Regions from separate parts of the Notoacmeibacter ruber genome, predicted to be linked through region 4. Evidence: predicted binding sites of a transcription regulator. Region 4 holds the regulator's gene; each other region holds the start of a gene.
What was found. Region 4 encodes LexA, which represses DNA repair genes until DNA is damaged. Its sites were predicted from a motif close to TGTTCNNNNTGTGTTCNG; they were not measured.
Positions count from the first base shown of each region.

Region 1: a site for LexA is predicted at 2,773-2,790, ahead of radA (DNA repair protein RadA). Genes of this name have one in related genera too.
Region 2: a site for LexA is predicted at 2,298-2,315, ahead of D8780_RS03560 (PA0069 family radical SAM protein). Genes of this name have one in related genera too.
Region 3: a site for LexA is predicted at 2,410-2,427, ahead of D8780_RS10170 (ImuA family protein). Genes of this name have one in related genera too.

Region 1 covers NZ_RCWN01000001.1:1,020,110-1,024,718, forward strand. Annotated here, with positions in the region: gene purF (amidophosphoribosyltransferase) at 1-675, opposite strand, end outside; gene D8780_RS04800 (CvpA family protein) at 734-1,288, opposite strand; gene radA (DNA repair protein RadA) at 1,362-2,759, opposite strand; gene D8780_RS04810 (YbaN family protein) at 2,880-3,308, shown strand; gene alr (alanine racemase) at 3,299-4,411, opposite strand; gene D8780_RS04820 (replicative DNA helicase) at 4,408-4,609, opposite strand, start outside.
Region 2 covers NZ_RCWN01000001.1:760,039-764,647, reverse strand. Annotated here, with positions in the region: gene D8780_RS03580 (hypothetical protein) at 46-225, shown strand; gene D8780_RS03575 (4-(cytidine 5'-diphospho)-2-C-methyl-D-erythritol kinase) at 222-1,139, shown strand; gene moaB (molybdenum cofactor biosynthesis protein B) at 1,142-1,702, shown strand; gene D8780_RS03565 (glycosyltransferase) at 1,715-2,230, opposite strand; gene D8780_RS03560 (PA0069 family radical SAM protein) at 2,368-3,522, shown strand; gene D8780_RS03555 (ribonuclease HII) at 3,678-4,379, shown strand; gene D8780_RS03550 (F0F1 ATP synthase subunit B family protein) at 4,444-4,609, opposite strand, start outside.
Region 3 covers NZ_RCWN01000001.1:2,132,063-2,136,671, reverse strand. Annotated here, with positions in the region: gene D8780_RS10180 (error-prone DNA polymerase) at 1-271, opposite strand, end outside; gene D8780_RS10175 (Y-family DNA polymerase) at 281-1,810, opposite strand; gene D8780_RS10170 (ImuA family protein) at 1,713-2,342, opposite strand; gene D8780_RS10165 (MarR family winged helix-turn-helix transcriptional regulator) at 2,529-2,978, opposite strand; gene hmgA (homogentisate 1,2-dioxygenase) at 3,085-4,446, shown strand; gene D8780_RS10155 (fumarylacetoacetate hydrolase family protein) at 4,516-4,609, shown strand, end outside.
Region 4 covers NZ_RCWN01000001.1:1,442,176-1,446,784, forward strand. Annotated here, with positions in the region: gene moaC (cyclic pyranopterin monophosphate synthase MoaC) at 1-275, shown strand, start outside; gene D8780_RS06830 (molybdopterin molybdotransferase MoeA) at 284-1,489, shown strand; gene lexA (transcriptional repressor LexA) at 1,581-2,300, shown strand; gene D8780_RS06840 (ComEC/Rec2 family competence protein) at 2,326-4,557, opposite strand.

The DNA.
Region 1 (4,609 bases), 420 kb from region 4:
CGCACCAATAATATCCAGCGCACAGGTTTCCGAGCAGAGGATGTAGGAGCCGTCCAGATCGCCGAGCACGAGCGGCCTGATGCCGAGCGGGTCGCGGCAGCCGATCATCTTCTTGGAGGAAAGAGCAACGAGCGAGAAAGCTCCTTCCAACTGGCGGACAGCGTCGATGAAGCGGTCGTTGAAATTGGTCTTCTCGCTTGTCGCCACCAGATGCAGAAGCGTTTCGGTGTCCGACGTGGACGAGATGATGGCTCCACGCTTCTGCAGAACGCGCTGGATCGTCATCGCATTGGTGATGTTGCCGTTATGCGCGACGGCGAAACCGCCGTCCGCCAACTCGGCGAAGAGCGGCTGGACATTGCGAAGGCTCGATTCGCCGGTGGTCGAATAACGCGCGTGGCCGATCGCCCGGTGGCCCGGTAGGCGATCCATCACGCTCTGCTTGGTGAAGGTGTCGCCGATCAGGCCGATATGCCGCTCGACGTGGAACTGTGCGCCATCGAAGGATACGATCCCCGCCGCTTCCTGTCCCCGATGCTGAAGGGCGTGCAGCCCGAGCGTGACGATGGGAGCGGCGTCCTGCCGTCCGTAAATGCCGAACACGCCGCACTCGTCGTGAAACGCATCGGCTTCGTTATCCCAATCATCGGAAATGAAACGGTCGGTCTCAGCCATTGCACTGCCCTGTCATCGCAAAAGGAGCAAGGCCACCCGCAAGAGGTGGCCAGCCGTTTCAGTTCTGTGTCGCGTCTTCATCACCAGGCTGGGCCTCGGTGTCGTCTTCGTCGTCCAGAAACCGGTCGAATAGGTCGCGTTCGGGATCTTCAGGCAGGAGCGAGGCAATTTCCTCGCCTACCGGATCCAGGATCGCCCGGCACTTGGCGTTGGCCACCCATTCCGGCGGATTGCCGGCGACCAGCCACTGGAAGAAAAGCAGAGCTACAGCCAGAACGACCACGCCTCGCGCCACGCCGTAAATGAAGCCCAGCGTACGGTCCAGCGCGCCGGCCCGACTGTCGATGATGAAGTCGGCGATGCGCATGGTGATGATGGTGACGATGATCAGAACGATCAGGAAAATGATCGCCGCCGCGGCGAGATCGGCATAGATCTGCCGGCCAAGCGGTTCGAGAAGATAGGGAGAGAGAAACGGATAGGCGATCCACGCGACAATGCCGGCGATGATCCAGGATGCGATGGAGAGCACTTCACGAGAGAAGCCCCGAACCATGGCAAGAAGCGCCGACACCAGCGTGAAAACAATGAAGATGCCATCCAGAAGTGTCATATTATCCGTCTATCTGTCCGTGTCTCGGTCGGTCTCTCTCAGCATGGGACTGCGACCGCTTCACGGCAGACAGTCAGGCCGCTTCTTCACGCGCCGAAATTTGCGAGGAGCCTGCGATGGAGGCAACCAGATCAACCAGAGTCTCAGGCTGCGAGAGCCGTAACGCCTTGGTTCCGATTTCCTCGGTACTCGCCGGAAGAACAGCCCTTTCAAATCCCAGCTTATGCGCCTCTTTTAACCGCTGGATGGAATGGCCGACCGGCCGCACCGCCCCGGAGAGACTGATTTCGCCGAAATAGACGCAATCGGCAGGCAGAGCAAGCCCGGCCAGCGACGATACCAGCGCGGCGGCGGCGGCAAGATCGGCAGCAGGCTCGGTAATGCGATAGCCTCCGGCGACATTCAGATAGACATCGTGTTGTGAAAAGCGGACGCCGCAATGGGCTTCCAGCACGGCGAGGATCATGGAGAGCCGACCGCTGTCCCAGCCGATCACCGAGCGGCGGGGCGTGCCGAGTGGGGAGGGCGCGACGAGCGCCTGGATTTCCACAAGAATGGGACGACTGCCCTCCATGCCTGCAAAAACGGCTGCGCCTGGCGATTTGCCGTTGCGCTCGCCCAGAAAGAGTTCCGACGGGTTGGCGACCTCTGCCAGCCCCTTGTCGCTCATCGCAAAGACGCCGATCTCGTCGGTCGCGCCAAAACGATTCTTGACAGTCCGGAGAATCCGGTAGGCTTGGCCGCCATCGCCTTCGAAATAGAGCACGCCATCCACCATGTGCTCGACCACGCGAGGTCCGGCGATCTGTCCGTCCTTGGTCACGTGTCCGACGAGCACGATTGCCGCGCCGGTCTGTTTGGCATAGCGGATCATGGCTGATGCGCTGGCGCGTACCTGAGTAACGGTGCCGGGTGCACTCTCCACGCTGTCGGTCCAGAGAGTCTGAACCGAGTCGAGAATGACGAAATCCGGACGCGGACCGTCAGCGAGGGTTGCGAGAATATTCTCCACATTGGTTTCGGCTGCGAGCATCACCGCGCTGTCCGCTGCATCGAGCCTGCGAGCCCGTAAGCGGACCTGCCCGGTGGCTTCCTCACCCGAGACATAGATGACACGACTTCCTCGACGAGCGAGGGACGCCGCCGCCTGCATCAGGAGTGTCGATTTTCCGATTCCCGGGTCGCCGCCCAAAAGAAGCGCAGAGCCGCGCACGAAGCCGCCTCCGGTGACGCGGTCCAGCTCAGCAATCCCGGTTCGGATGCGTGGCGCCTCCTGCTGCTCGCCGTCCAGCGTGACCAGTTCCACAGGCCGGCCTTTTTTCGGCGCGCGTTGATGCCCGCCGCCGACACCGCCGCCCGCCTGTTCCTCGGCCAGCGTGTTCCATTCGCCGCATCCATCGCATTTACCCTGCCAGCGCGGATGAACTGTGCCGCATTGTGCGCAAATGAAACTGATCTTCTGACGGGCCATGAATATCCTCGAATGTTCCTCTTTCGTTCATATCGCAGAATCGAGCATCTTGCCAGCCGAAAACACGATTGTCTGATCCGCGCTGTCGATTGCCGCCAACTGCGCTACAGATGAAAAGGAGTGACTTTCGATTTTCCTGCGCAAGGGGAAGCAGTGGCGGTGATGCGTTGGTTCTGGATGGCAGCGGGATTCACCGCGCTGATACTCGGCTTGCTGGGGGTGGCGCTGCCCCTGCTGCCGACTGTTCCGTTTCTGCTTCTCGCGGCGTTCTGCTTCGCTCGTTCCTCGCCGCGTCTTCACAATTGGTTGGTCAACCATCCCCGGTTTGGCCCACCCATCATGGATTGGCATCGTGAAGGTGCGATCTCGCTCCGCGCGAAGAGGCTTGCCACGCTCTCCATTGTTGCTGTGTTCGGTTTGTCGGTTGCTATGGGGTTGGGTGTCACCTTGCTGGCCATTCAGGCGATAACGCTCGCATGTGTGCTGGTTTTTATTTGGACGCGGCCCCATGGAGCGCGGTCCCTGGCGACGACAGACGATCAAACGTAACGGCGATCGTGTCGGCGCCCGAGCGCCGTCAGGACCTCGTAGCCGATCGTTCCGGCGCGGCGCGCGACGTCATCAACTGAAATTGCGTCACCGATGATTTCCACCCACTCGCCTTCCTGACAAGCCGAGGGTGGCACGTCGGTTGCGTCGAAGATGGAAAGGTCCATGGTGATCCTGCCAAGGAGGGGGAGGGCCGTGCCGCTATGCATCGCATAAGCGCCCCCGGGCACCGCGGAGCGGAGCGGCACACCGCTGCCGGAGGCCGAACGCAGGAAGCCATCCGCATAGCCGATGGCAACCGTGGCAAGGCGACTGTCTCGCTTGAGGCGGTGGCTATAACCGTAAGAGACCGCTTCGCCAGCCCTTGCTTCGCGAAGCTGAATGATTCGGGCGGAAAGTCTGATGACCGACGAGATGCCGGTGGTCCGCGGTCCCGCCGATCCGCCATAAAGCGCAATACCCGGGCGGGTCAGATCGAAATGATAGTCGTCACCGAGAAAAACGCCGGCGGAATTGCTGAGAGAAAGTGGCACGCCTTCAAAAGCTTGGCTGATTTTCTTGAATCGCTCTCTTTGCTCTGCACTTGCCCGAATGTCGGGATCGTCCGCGCAGGCTAAGTGACTGATGAGGAGCGAAGGCCGGACATCTTTGCCTATTCCCGCCGCCTGGTCGTCAGTCAGGCCGAGCCGGTTCATCCCCGTATCAAGATGGAGCGCGAAGGGAAGCCCCGTCGTGAGCCAGTCGGTCAATTGCCGTGGGGTATTGATGACGGGTCGAAGGGAGCAATCCGCCATGGCCTGGGCCGCCGCCATGCTCCATGGCCCCGAAAGAACGTAAATCGTCGCATCAGGTCGTATCGGCCGCAGCGCCGCACCTTCCTGCGGGGTCGCCACGAAAAACGTTCGACATTCCGGCAGAGCCGCCGCAACGCGCTCAACGCCGAGACCGTAGGCGTCGGCCTTGACCACGGCCGCGCATTCGGCGGGCGCTGATCGAAGCCGCAGCGCTTCCCAGTTGCGGCGAAGCGCCGAAAGGTCGATGGTCAGTATCGTCCCGGGAAGGCCGTTCACCTCTTTTTCGACAAGCGCGGCCGCCGCCGTCACTCGAAGCGCTCCGGCAGACGCTCCTCATCCGCCAGATCGGAGAATTTCGTGAATTCGCCTTCGAAGCCGAGGTCGACCGTGCCGGTCGGTCCATGACGCTGCTTGGCAATGATCAGTTCCGCCTTGCCGCGGACCCGGTCGAATTTCTGTTGCCAGTCTTCATGTTCCGGTGTGCCGAACTCCGGCTCCTTGTTCTGC
Region 2 (4,609 bases), 680 kb from region 4:
ATCCGGCCATAAGATAGCGGGTACCGAACATGGCGGGAGACGAGCATGCCGCAACTGATCATTGCCGCTCTGGCGGGCGTCGCCGCGGCCGCTGCCTACAGGATGTATCAGAACGAAAGCGACCGGGTCGGACGCACGCTTCGCGATACGGAAGACAAGACGGACGAGTCACGTGGCACGCTGGTTCGCGATCCCGAAACCGGTGAGTACCGCCTGAAACAGTGACACCCTTCCAGAATGCTGAGCCGCCCCGCGGCTCCGCAAGCATCCTTGCGCCTGCGAAAATCAACCTTGCTCTGCATGTGACAGGCCGTCGCGACGATGGCTTTCACATGCTCGAAACGCTTGCTGTCTTTGCGTCCGCCGGTGACCGGCTGACAATTGTTCCCGCCGCTTCGGACAGCTACGAGGTTGTTGGGCCCGGCAGGGACCCACTGCCGGCGCGGAACGACAATCTGGAACCGCGCGCGCGAGACCTCCTGCGAAGCCATTTCGGTGATGATGCCTGCCCGCCGGTCGCAATCCGGCTGGAGAAGCACCTTCCCGTTGCCGCCGGCCTCGGTGGTGGGTCCGCGGATGCCGCCGCAACGCTTCTTGCCCTGAGCGAACTATGGGACCTTCCGCTTGATGCGGACAACGGCGGCTTGGCCAAATTCGCGCTTTCGCTCGGCGCAGACATTCCGATGTGTCTTCAATCGCGTACGGTTATCGCTGCCGGCATCGGCGAGAGACTGACACCCGTGGAAGGCTGGCCCTCTCTGGCGATCGTTCTCGTCAATTCCGGAGAAAAAGTTTCGACGGCCGACGTTTTCGGAAAAATGGAAAAGCCGGACAATCCCCCTCTTCCACCCCTGCCCGCGATAACTGGGTACGACCAGGTCATCGGCTGGCTCTCCCGCACGCGCAACGATCTGGAGGCGGCTGCGATAGCGGTGGCTCCGTCCATCTCTGACACGCTAGCCGAACTCGAAAGTCAGGCACCGCTTTTCGCGCGGATGACAGGCTCCGGGGCAACTTGCTTTGCGATTTTTCCTTCACTCGCCGTAGCGGAAGACGCAGCCGACGCCATTCGCCATCGCCAGCCTCACTGGTATGTCGAGGCAACACAAACCATTGAGGGCCGAGGAGCCATCACATGACAATGAGCCGCATCGACGACAGGCGCCCCTTCATTCCGGTGGGCTTTGGCATCGTCACTGTTTCCGACACCCGGACGCTCGGTAATGACCGGTCCGGAGACCTGCTGGCCGAACGGATCGCCACGGCCGGCCATACCCAACACGCGCGCGAGATCGTGCGCGACGAGGTTTCCGACATTCAGCGGATTGCCGGCGAGTGGTCGTTGCGCGACGAAATCGATGCGATCATCTTCACGGGCGGCACCGGCTTTACCGGCCGCGATATCACCCCCGATGCGCTCGAGCCGCTTTATGACAAGGCGATGGATGGCTTCTCGGCGATCTTTCATCGCATTTCCTACGAGAAGATCGGCACTTCGACCATCCAGTCCCGCGCCAGCGCAGGGCTGATCAATCAGACCTTTGTCTTTTCGATTCCCGGCTCCACGGGCGCCTGCAAGGACGCCTGGGACGGCATTTTGCAAGCGCAGTTCGACTACCGGCACATGCCATGCAATTTCGTGGAGATCATGCCGCGCCTCGACGAACATCTAAAGCGCGAGGGCGGGCGAAAGAGCGTCTGATAAAGGCAATCCCTATCTTTTGGACGTGTTCCGCCCGGCGGGATGCAAATCCACATCGAGACGCCGACTCGCCAGGCCGCGTCCGATGCTCTCCAGCGGCTGATGCGGCTTGCACAGGGCCAATGCCTGCCTTTTGGTAATGAGCAATCCGGCATAGAGCGGGCTTTGCCGGCGCACACGGCTCAGAAAGGGTGGTCGGGATATCTTTGAAAGCCGGAAGCGCGCCGCTTTCACATTCGCCGCCATATGCTCGCCGACGCTTTCACGCCATTCGCCTGCGGGCCGACTACCGGGCTCCAGCAGCAGGAGCCACTCCGCCTTGGCCCTACGCACCGCGGAAAGGGCATCGCAGCCGCTCAGAAAGGTGCAACCCGTCATCTCCGCGACCTTGCGAGTGTGATCACTTGAGCCGGTATCGCAGACGATCACTTCGCGGACGGTGCCGTCGACGGCCGCCGAGATCAGCGAGCCGAGCGTACGTGCTAGCGCTTCTTCGTCATTATGGGTCTGGATCAATACACTGAGCATCCCTTCCTCTACCGCAGGGTCAGAGAAGTGCAAGCCCACCAGCAGCATCCAAAGCCTGGAACCTTTTTGTTCTTGATATGTTCTATTTCTCTGATAGCTTACGTCTAGAAGAACGTTAAGCGAACGGAGATTCGCCTATGGAGCCCATTTCACAAGCGGACCGCGGCGCGTTCAGTGCGGGCCGTAGCGCCTTGGCCAATGCCATCATCGATGGATCTGGTCTTCGCATCGACCATTCCAGGCGACGCGGAAGAGGCGCCGGCATCAATACGTCCGGCCGTTTCGAGCCTGTAAGCCGTGAAGGCTTCGACGATGGCTGGCAGACGATGGAGGACCTGCCGCCCTTCAGGACGGAAGTGCAGGTCGAGCGACCGCGCAAGGTCATCACGCGAAACGATTCGCCCGATATTTCCTTTGACCGCTCCATCAACCCCTACAGGGGTTGCGAGCATGGCTGCGTCTACTGTTTCGCGCGGCCCAGTCACGCCTATATGGGTCTGTCGCCTGGGCTGGAGTTCGAAAGCCGGCTCTTCGCCAAGCCCGACGCGCCGCGCCTGCTGGCTGCCGAGCTTGCGAACAAGAATTATGAGCCGAGAACCATAGCGATCGGCACCAATACCGATCCCTATCAGCCCGTCGAGAAAGAATGGCGGATCATGCGCCATATTCTGGAAGTTCTCGAAGCGGCCAATCATCCGGTCGGCATCGTGACCAAAAGTGCTCTCGTTATGCGCGATATCGATATTCTGTCTCGCATGGCCGAGAAGGGGCTGGCCAAGGTGGCAATATCGGTCACGACATTGGATCGCCGGACAGCGCGTTCGATGGAGCCGCGCACATCCACACCAAGCAGACGACTCGAAGCGATTCGCGCCCTCTCCTCCGCCGGCATTCCGACATCGGTGATGGTGGCTCCGGTCGTGCCCGGCCTGACCGATCATGAGATCGAGCGTATTCTCGATTCCGCTTCGGCAGCTGGAGCGACCGAAGCGGGTTACATCATCCTCAGGCTTCCACTCGAGGTCGCGCCCATCGTCAAGGACTGGCTGCTGCGCGAGCACCCCGACCGCTATCGGCATGTGCTGTCGCTGGTCCGTTCGATGCGAGGTGGCCGCGATTACGATGCCGAATGGGGCAAGCGCATGAAGGGCTCCGGGCCGTATGCCTGGCAGATCGGCCGTCGTTTCGAGATCGCGGCAAAGCGTCTCGGACTGAATCAGGAAAAAAAGGTTCTGCGGACGGACCTGTTTCAGCCGCCTCGGGCGGAGAATGAACAGCTCATGCTGCTCTAGACAATCCTGAGATCGGGGTACGCGCGGCACCCTCACCGTGCGTACCCCTTCCCAAGGGCGGTTTTATTCATGGCCGCCTTTGGAAGCCGGGTCCCGCCATGCGTCCTTCGGCGGGGCTTGAAGAGAATCGGGAGCGGTGCGATGGTCGCCCGCCTATGCCTCGTCCGCGTCCCGATTCTCGAACGGCTGCCCTTCCGCTGGATATGCCGCCTGCCGCGCCTGATTTCAGGACGGAGCGCGCGTGCTATCGCGGCGGTGCGCGCCTCGTTTCAGGGGTGGATGAGGCCGGGCGTGGCCCTCTTGCGGGTCCGGTTGTTGCAGCCTCTGTCATTCTCGATCCGAGGCGCCTGCCGAAAGGTCTCAATGATTCCAAGCGCCTCAGCGCTGCGCGCCGCGAAGAGCTCTACACGCTGATCATGAAGAAGGCCGTTTCGGTCTCGGTCTGCGCGGTCGGTGCGGAGACCATCGATCGGATCAATATTCTGCAGGCCAGCCTGCTGGCCATGCGCCGTGCAATATGCGGCCATATCGATCCGCCCTGCATTGCTCTGATCGATGGCGACAAGCACCCGGCGGGGGCGCCCTGCGAAACGCGCATCATGATCAAGGGAGACCAACGAAGTCTCTCCATCGCAGCCGCGTCGATTGTGGCGAAGGTGACGCGTGATCACATGCTGGCGCGCTGTTGCGAGCAGCATCCGACCTATGGATTTTCAGCGCATGCGGGTTACGGAACACGCGTTCATCGCTCGGCGATCACGGCCCATGGGCCTGTGCCTCGCCTGCACCGCCTCAGCTTCGGCATGCTGCGGCTGCCACCACCGGAAGCACCGAAGAAAGATGAGTTCCACATCTGAGCGCGCATAAAAAAAGCGCCGATGCCGGCGCTTTTTCCTGAACCCGGTCTATGGATTCAAGATATTAGTTCAGCTTTGTGCGGATCGTGCGAAGGCTCTCGTCGATGATCTGCTGCTGCTTCTCCGGACCGACCGTCTCGGCGATCACCTGCCGTGCGGCAGCCGTGGCGATTTCAATCGCACGGTTGCGAACCGCGCCAATCGCATCACTTTCGGCCTGAGCGATCTTC
Region 3 (4,609 bases), 690 kb from region 4:
GGTGCAGGCGACAGCCGATCACCGGGCGGATATTGGCTTTCACCGCATCGGCATGAAGGCGCACCACACCGGCCATGCTGTTGATATCGGCAATGCCGAGAGCATCATAGCCAAGCGCCCAGGCGGTGCCGACCAGTTCCGCTGCATCGGAGGCGCCGCGAAGAAAGGAGAAGGCGCTCATCACGCCGAGCTCGACATAAGGCGTGCGGGGGTTAGCGGTGAAGTCTCCACTGATCATCTTGCGCGGGTGCTGGTGGTCGTTCTGCGGCATGGTGCAGCCTCACGCAAAAAGGCCATGCAGGAACCAGCGCGGTTCGCTGCCGCGACCGTCATCGTGCAGGCCTTCGCGATAGATCCAGAACCGGCAGCCGGTTGCGTCTTCCACCTTGTAATAATCGCGAAGCCGCGTTCCTGACCGGTCGCGCCACCATTCCGGAGCGATCCGCTCGGGCCCCTGATAGCGAGCGATGCGATGGGGGCGGCGGCGCCAGACGAATTGGGCGGGCGGTCCCTCCGGCACGGCATAGAGTACGCGCACCTCCTCGGCCGGATCGAGCAGGCGAAGGGGGCGTTCTTTCCTTTCTGCTTCGTCGACGGCGTCTTCCTGCTCCGCCAGAGGCGCGCCGTTTCGGCGTGCCCGTTCCGGCACATGGCTTGGGTAGAGGTGGGGGCAGTAGATGGTTGTGTTGCCAAAGCGGTTGGTCAGCCGGTCGATAAGGCGAGGCAGATCGAGGTCGTCCCCGAGCGGGCTGGTCAGATCCGACTGGACCGTATTCATGGCTTCGGTTGCCAGAGCTTCCAGCATGATGACGTCGAAGCCAAAGCCGGGATCGAGCTTTTCGACCCGCTCGGCAAAGAGCGAAACCATATGGTTTGCGTCGCGTGTCGGTGCGGCCGTGGCCGCTTCAATACGGCTTGTTTCTCCATCCGTCCGATAAACGGAGAGACGGACACGCCTGGCGCCTTGCCCCGGCTCCAGAAGAATCTCGCAGAGCCGGTCGCACAGTTCCGGTAAATGGCTGACAGGGTCGATGATCGGTTCGGCCAGTCTCTTGCGGACAGCGAAATGCGGCGCTTCGTTTGGCGCGGATAGGGGTTCTTCCGTTCGCCCCAGCGCCTGATCGAGACGCAAAAGGGGATTGGCGGACAATTCGCTGCGCGAGAAACGCCGTGTCAGATGCAGGCGAGGCATCTTCATCAGGTCGGCGATCCGTCGCAAGCCCAACCTGTGCAGCAACAGCACGGTCTCGGCCTCCAGCCGAAGGGCCGCGACCGGCAGGGACGCAAGGTCCGCCGCCGGCTCCATGCAGAGCGTATGGCTTTCGCCATAATGAGAGAAGGCGTGGGCGGCGCCGATGGTAGGCGCGATGGCAATGCGGCAGCCATAGCCAAGGCTGCCAAATCGCGCCTCCATATCGGCCAGCATGGCGGCTTCTCCGCCCCACAAATGATCGGAACCGGTGGTATCGAGCAGCAAGCCGTTGCTGCCTTCAGCCACGCTCCAGGGACACCAGCGGCGCGACCAGAAGGCCAGCTTTTCCAGCGCGGCCCTGTCGCCGACAGGATTGGCTTGTTCGAGCTGAAGCGTCGGACAAAGGGCGCGCATGTCGACGGCTCTTGCCCCCTTGCGGACGCCGGCTTTTCTGGCCCCTTCGTTGAGATCATGGATGACCGGGCCTTTCGGGCCGTCCGCGATCAGAGCGAGCGGCAGGTCAGGAGGCGGCTCGTCTGCCTGCCTCTTCCGCCACGCCAGCCAGCGTTCCATCGCAAAGCGCGGGAGCCAGATGGAGACGATGCGCCGCGCGGTCATAGGATGCCACCCAGTGGCCCGGGCGCCGGTCACGGGAGCGAAACAGTTCGGCATGCCAGAGCGAGCCGCCTGGCGCTTTCGGATCGTAAGGGAGCGGAGCAGAGGGAAGCGAGTGCAGCCGCCAGCGGTCCCGCGCGGCGCTGAGATCGGCTTTCGCACCATGACGGATCAGCCAGCACGGTGTGCCGCTGGTCTCGGCCCGCATGGCCAATCTCTTGCTGGCGGTGAAGTCCAGCACTTTCGGGTTGCCCCATATTTCCGCCACGACCGCCGAGAGCGCACCACAGCGCAACCCCTCTTCGGCAGCGATCAATACATCGGCGGGTCTGGACAAGCGCGCGCGAATGAAAGGTCTGGATACCGCATAGGGCTCGCCGATTTCGCATAGCGTCAGCCGGTCGGTGATCCACAGAAACGGCCGGGTCGTCCTGCTCAGATGCGCCAGCACGAATCCCGTATTGGCCCCATCTGCGGAGCGCGAGGAAAAGGCTTCGGCAAGCCGGGGCCGCCCATCTGGCAAGGGGACGGACACAGACGGCTCCCTTGCCGAAATTCGGGCGTGAAATCCGGTCATCAGGCATGGGTCATCAGGGTCTAAATGTTCTCTTTATGTTCTAATTCTGGTTATTGCTGAGAGTCAAGCGGAGTCCGCTTTCACGCGTGCTGTCGGAACGGAAAGAGAGAGGGTCGAGGGCGATATGCCGTCTGTTGGCCCGCGTTATTCTCCGGTTTGCGGCAGTTGGGCAAGCCGCGTCAGGCTGTCTTTCAGGATAGCCCATTCTTCCGGCGAAAACTGGCAGGCCAACTCCCTATTATAGATCTCGGCCGCCGCAGTGAGGTCGTCATAGGCCGCCTTTCCCTGGGGGAGCAGAGAGAGGATTTCGCGGCGCCGGTCCTCGCGCGATTCATCGCGCTTCAGAAAGTGTTTGTCTTCCAAGGCGCTGACGGCGCGGGAAATCTTCGTCTTATGCATCTTGGCCATGGTGCTGATCTGCGAAGCGGTCAGATCGCCATAACGGCCAAGGTGAAACAGAACACGCCACTCGGTTCGCAACAGGCCATAACGCTCGCGATAGGTGTTGCTGAAGTGGAGGCTTGTTTCTTCGGCCGCCTGGTTCAGAAGGTAGGGGAGAAATCCTTTCAGATCGAACGCACCGCTCTCAGTCATCGTGGTTCTTTCTCCTCTTCATCTGTTTTATCGGCTCGATCTTTCGGGTTGATAGTTACAAAAGCAACTATTAGGCTCCTGCGCAAATTGTCGGGAGGAGATCGACATGAACAAGCAGACGAAGACCGAGGCTCTGACGCAGGCAGCGACGCCCATCGGCACCACTGAAGGCTATATGCCCGGCTTTGGCAATGATTTCGAGACCGAGGCGCTGCCCGGTGCTCTTCCCCAGGGAATGAACAGCCCGCAGAAATGCAATTACGGCCTCTATGGCGAGCAGCTGACGGGCACCGCCTTCACTGCGCCAGCGCACCAGAACGAACGGACGTGGTGTTATCGTATCCGGCCGTCGGTCAAGCATACGCACCGGTTCAAGAAGATCGATCTGCCGTACTGGAAGAGTGCGCCGAATGTCGATCCGGACGTGATCTCGCTTGGCCAGTACCGCTGGGATCCGGTGCCCCATTCCGAGGGCGGTATGAACTGGCTGACCGGTATGCGGACCATGACGACCGCTGGGGATGTCAATACGCAGGTCGGCATGGCGACCCATATCTATCTCGTCACCGAATCGATGGTGGACGACTATTTCTATTCGGCTGACTCCGAATTGCTGGTGGTGCCGCAGCAGGGCCGCCTGCGGTTCTCCACGGAGCTCGGCATCATCGATCTCGAACCGCAGGAAATCGCCGTCTTGCCGCGCGGCCTCGTCTATCGGGTGGAGGTCATCGAAGGGCCGGCGCGCGGCTTCGTCTGCGAAAATTACGGCCAGAAATTCGAATTGCCGGGGCGTGGACCGATTGGCGCCAATTGCATGGCCAACCGCCGCGACTTCAAGACGCCGGTCGCTGCTTTCGAGGATCGCGATGCACCCTCGACCGTCACAGTGAAATGGTGCGGCCAGTTCCACACGACCGAGATCGATCACAGTCCGCTCGATGTCGTTGCCTGGCACGGCAATTATGCTCCGGTGAAGTACGACCTGAAGACTTATTGCCCGGTCGGCGCGATCCTGTTCGACCATCCCGATCCGTCGATCTTCACGGTTCTGACGGCACCGTCGGGCGTACCGGGCACCGCCAATATCGACTTCGTACTGTTCCGCGAACGCTGGATGGTGATGGAGGATACGTTCCGTCCGCCCTGGTATCACAAAAACGTGATGAGTGAGCTGATGGGCAACATTTATGGCCAGTATGACGCCAAGCCGCAGGGATTCGTACCGGGCGGGATGAGCCTTCACAACATGATGTTGCCGCACGGGCCTGATCGCGAGGCGTTCGAAAAGGCGTCCAACAGCGAACTTCAGCCGGAAAAACTCGACAATACGATGAGCTTCATGTTCGAAACCCGATTCCCGCAGCACCTGACGGCCTTCGCCGCCAAGGAAGCGCCGCTTCAGGACAACTACATCGATTGCTGGGAAACTCTGGAAAAGAAATTCGATGGCACGCCCGGCGTGAAGTGACCGGCCTTTCTATTTCGGCCGGGTCCCTCATATTTCAAATTTCAAGAAATTGCCTGCTCTGGAGGATTGATGAAGCTCGCAACCCTTAAGGATTCCACTCGTGACGGACGTCTTGTGGTCGTCTCGCGCGACCTGACCCGCTATTCGGAGGTGCCGCATATTG
Region 4 (4,609 bases):
GCACCCACGAACTGATTCCCCTCTGCCATCCGCTAATGCTGACCAAGGTCGCCGTCGAAATCGAGCCCGATCAATCCTTGCCGGGCTTGCGCATTCGTGCGCTCGCACGATTGACGGGCAGGACCGGCGTCGAAATGGAGGCGCTGACTGCAGCTTCCGTCACGGCTCTCACCATCTACGACATGGCCAAAGCCGTCGATAAAGGCATGCGAATCGGCGACGTGACTCTCATTGAAAAGACCGGAGGCAAATCCGGCGACTGGCGAACGGAATAGGACGATCCATGGCGTTGCTCCCGGTTGACGAGGCTCTTTCACGCCTTCTGAAGCAGGCATCCCCCTTGTCTGCCGAGACGGTCGCTCTTGACGCTGCGGTGGGACGCATTCTTGCATCGCCGCTTCATGCGAAACGGACCCAGCCTCCCTTTGAAGGCTCCGCCATGGATGGCTATGCCGTGCGGGCTGCTGATCTCGATCCGGATGGCGTGCCCTTGGAACTGATCGGCGAATCGGCCGCCGGACACCCCTTCCCTGGTTCTGTCGAACCGGGCCAGACTGTGCGGATTTTTACCGGCGCGACCATGCCGGACGGCGCCGATACGGTTCTGATGCAGGAAAATGCCGAACGTATTGACGACAAAACCGTCAGACCGACCCAAAAGGAACCGGTGGGACGGCATGTAAGGCCTGCCGGCGTCGACTTTTCCGAGGGCGATCTGATGCTGGAAAGCGGAACGAAACTTGATTTCGCTGCCCTCTCCCTCGCTGCCGCAGCCTCGCATCCCACCGTCGACGTCCACCGCAAGCCGCGCGTCGCCATTCTCGCCACGGGCGACGAACTGAAAGCGCCCGGCGAAAGCCTCGCTCCCGGTCAGATCATCGCTTCCAACACGTATGGCATCTCCGCAATCGTGAGCGAGATGGGCGGCGTTGCACTCGATCTGGGGATTACGCCTGATAAGCCTGCGGCCCTGCAAGCCGCGATCGACAAGGCTCAATCGCAGGACTGCGACGTCATCGTGACGCTGGGAGGAGCTTCGGTCGGTGACCACGATCTGGTGCAGAAGGCCATGGTCGACGCTGGTATGGTCCTTGATTTCTGGAAGATCGCGATGCGGCCCGGAAAGCCCCTCATGGTGGGGCGGCTTGACGGCATTCACGTCCTGGGCCTGCCGGGCAATCCTGTCTCCTCCATGGTCTGCGCGCACCTCTTCCTGCGCCCTCTTCTGTGCCGGCTTCTGGGCTCCACTTACAAACCGAAGACAGTGGCGGCCCAATTGACCGCACATCTCGAGGCCAATTCCGGTCGCCAGCATTACATGCGCGCCTCGGCCTCCTATGATGGCGACTGCTGGACGGTCGAACCGGCCGGTTCGCAGGATTCCTCCCTCCTCCGCGTCATGACCATCGGCAACGCGCTCATTGTTCGCCCGCCGCACGCGCCAGCTGCTGAACCTGGCGAAAAGGTACTTGTCGACCTCTGGCGCTGACCTTACCCTGCGGGACCTACTTGCAGAACATGAGAAGAACAGATAGTGTCTGTTCATTCTATGTATCGCTTTGATTCTGCGAGGCGCAGCGATGTTGACTAAGAAACAGCGTGAACTTCTTCTCTATATCGACCAACGGTTGAAGGAGACAGGCATTCCACCGTCCTTCGACGAGATGAAGGATGCGCTCGATCTCGCATCGAAAAGCGGCATTCACCGACTGATTACGGCACTGGAGGAGCGTGGTTTCATCCGCCGTCTGCCGAACAGGGCGCGTGCGCTGGAAATCATCCGTCTGCCGAATACGGCTGCGCCGGGCGGCAATACGGGTTTTCGTCCCTCTGTCATCGAAGGCAGTCTCGGCAAGAAGAAAGAAGCGCCCTCTTCTTCGGGTCCTGGTCGCGGCCCGTCTGAGGCCGCCAATGAATCTGGCATCAGTGTTCCGGTCATGGGCCGCATCGCCGCGGGTGTTCCGATTTCCGCTATTCAGCAGCAGACCGACAGTATCGCGGTTCCGCCATCCATGATCGCCGGCGGCGTTCATTACGCATTGGAAGTGCGCGGAGATTCGATGGTCGAGGCGGGTATCCTCGACGGTGACACGGTCATTATCAAGGATGGCACCGTTGCTGATCCGGGCGATATTGTGGTCGCTCTCGTCGATGACGAGGAAGCGACGCTGAAGCGCTTTCGCCGCAAGGGAGCCTCCATCGCACTCGAGGCAGCCAATCCCGCCTATGAGACGCGAATCTTCCCCCCCGATCGGGTCAAGGTGCAGGGTCGCCTTGTCGGCCTCCTGCGCCGGTATTAAGGCGCGGCTCGGCCCGCAGCGATTTTCAGGGTTTGTCCTTGTCTCCAGACGTATCGCGTTTGCGCGGAGTCCAGTCTGGCAGGCCGCGGGCGGGGCGGCTCCATCGCCTGGCATCGTGCCAGGGCATCGACATGTCTTTGAACGAATAGCTGACGCTCCAGCCGCCGCCCTCTTTTCTCCACAGAGCGGCGGAGCCGTGTTTGGCCAAATCCATGCGATCGATCGTAAGGGTCGGTGAACGCGTGGAGCATCGTCCGGCCTTGGGCTGCGTCGTGTCCCCAATGACGATAATGGCGGCGCGCCCGCACCATGACGCGCGATCCTCCGCATATTTCAGCCATATGATGGGGAGGCTGTCGGGTGGGTCGTAAAGACAAAGGCGTTCGCTGCAGAAGAAACGCTCGTCAGATCGTGCGATCATAGGGGCGCCACTCGGTTCGACAACTTTTTGGGGACCGATGAGACGTTCAGCGCCGAGCGCAGCCATCCACTGATCGCCGACAAAGTTCGATAGTCTCGCCCGATTGGAGATCATCGTACCCTCGGCACCCGCCAGCGCGACGGCGCGCCCATTATCCAGAATGAAACCGGCGGGCCTCTCGCCGGTCCCCAGCAGGCCGAGGCCGATGATCGCGAACGGAAGTGCTGTCCAGCGCAGGGCGGTCTGCAGGACGGCAAACAGGGCCAGAGCGATTGTCAGAAGCATAACGCCTTGGCCGGCGACGAGCCCGGCACGATCGGGGGGCGAGATTTCCGAAACAAATCTGGCGATCCATAGCATCGCCTCGATGCCCTCACCCATCAGTTTGAGAAACGGTGCTTCGAGTCCGAACGGCATGAGCAGAAGCGAAAGAACGGCCATCGGCATGACAAGGATAGAGATAACCGGCGCCGCGAGTAGATTGCCGAGCGGTGCGAGCGGCGCGACCCGCTGGAAGTGCCACAGCGCGAAGATGGTCGTGGCGGCGCCGGCAATAAGCGTCGTGGCGAGAATACCCGCTCCGAAACGAACCGGTAAATTCAGCAGGCCTGCACCGGCACGGCTCTCGCGGGCGAGGTGTCGCCGCCTCTGCCAGAGGCTGTGCGAGCGATACGCCGCGATGAGCGCGGCGGTCGCCGCGAAAGACATCTGAAAACTCGGCCCTATGACCTCGTGAGGCGCAATCAGAACCACCAGAACCATGGCCAATGCCAGGTTGCGCATGGTGATAGCGGTACGGTCGCACAACAGCGCCGCGAGCATGATCGCCAGCATGATAAAACTGCGCTGTGTAGCGATCGCCGCGCCGCTGAGCACAAGATAGCCACCAGCCGCCAAAAGACCTCCAGCGGCCGCCCATTTACGGATGGAATACCGCGCCGCCATTGTTGGAAACAGGGCAAGGGCAAGCCTGATGGCGCCGATGACCGTGCCCGCAGCGAGGGCCATATGGAGGCCGGAGATGGACAGAACATGCGCCAGGCCGCTAACCCGCAACGCTTCGCGTTCGTCGTCCCCGATCGCTGCGCCGTAACCGGCAATAAGAGCGGATGCGATGGCTGCGCTCGGCCCGTTGAGAACCATCGCGATCCGTCGGTCGATCGTCTCGCGCAGCCGATTGACCCTTGCCTTCACCTGTTCCGCCATGTCGGGCGAAGGCGCTATCTTCACCCGCTCCATTTTTCCCAGGGCGAAACCGATGGCACCCAGCCCGTCGAACCATGCATTGAAGGAAAAATCATATCCGCCAGGTCGGACTGGCCCGGATGGCGGCAGCAATCGTGCGCGTAACCTCACCACCTCGCCCGCTTGGGCCTCGGAACTGCCTCCGCGTATGGTCACGCGCACCTTGTCAGGCGCATAGCGCAACTCCGGTCGGGTTGTTTCCACGACCGAGAGAACCAGCCGTCGGCGCCCATCTCCCAGCCGTTCACTGTTGAGAATACGCCCCGTGAGCACTGTCGCGACGGGTGAGCCGAGGGTCTGGTGATTGCGGAAGGCCACATGCATTGCAGCGGTCGCGGCGCCCGCAAGCATGGCGAACAGCAGCAGAAAAATCGCGCCACTCATTCGCCCCCGCCGGACAAAAGCGATAGCCAAAGCGGGCGTGCCTATCGCGATGAGCTGCCAGTGCTCAAGGGGAGCGCGCATGGCGAAATAGAGAAACGCTCCGCTAGCGAAGAGAAGTGCGGAAGCAACGAAGAGGCTGCCTCGTTCGGTTTCCTCTATCAGAAGCGATCGGGCTTTTCGAAACGTCCCGCGCAAAGCTTGGGCCATTCGTTGCGCCGAATTCGTCGAACGTTTCTCTATGCCTGGTTCGAATGAGGAT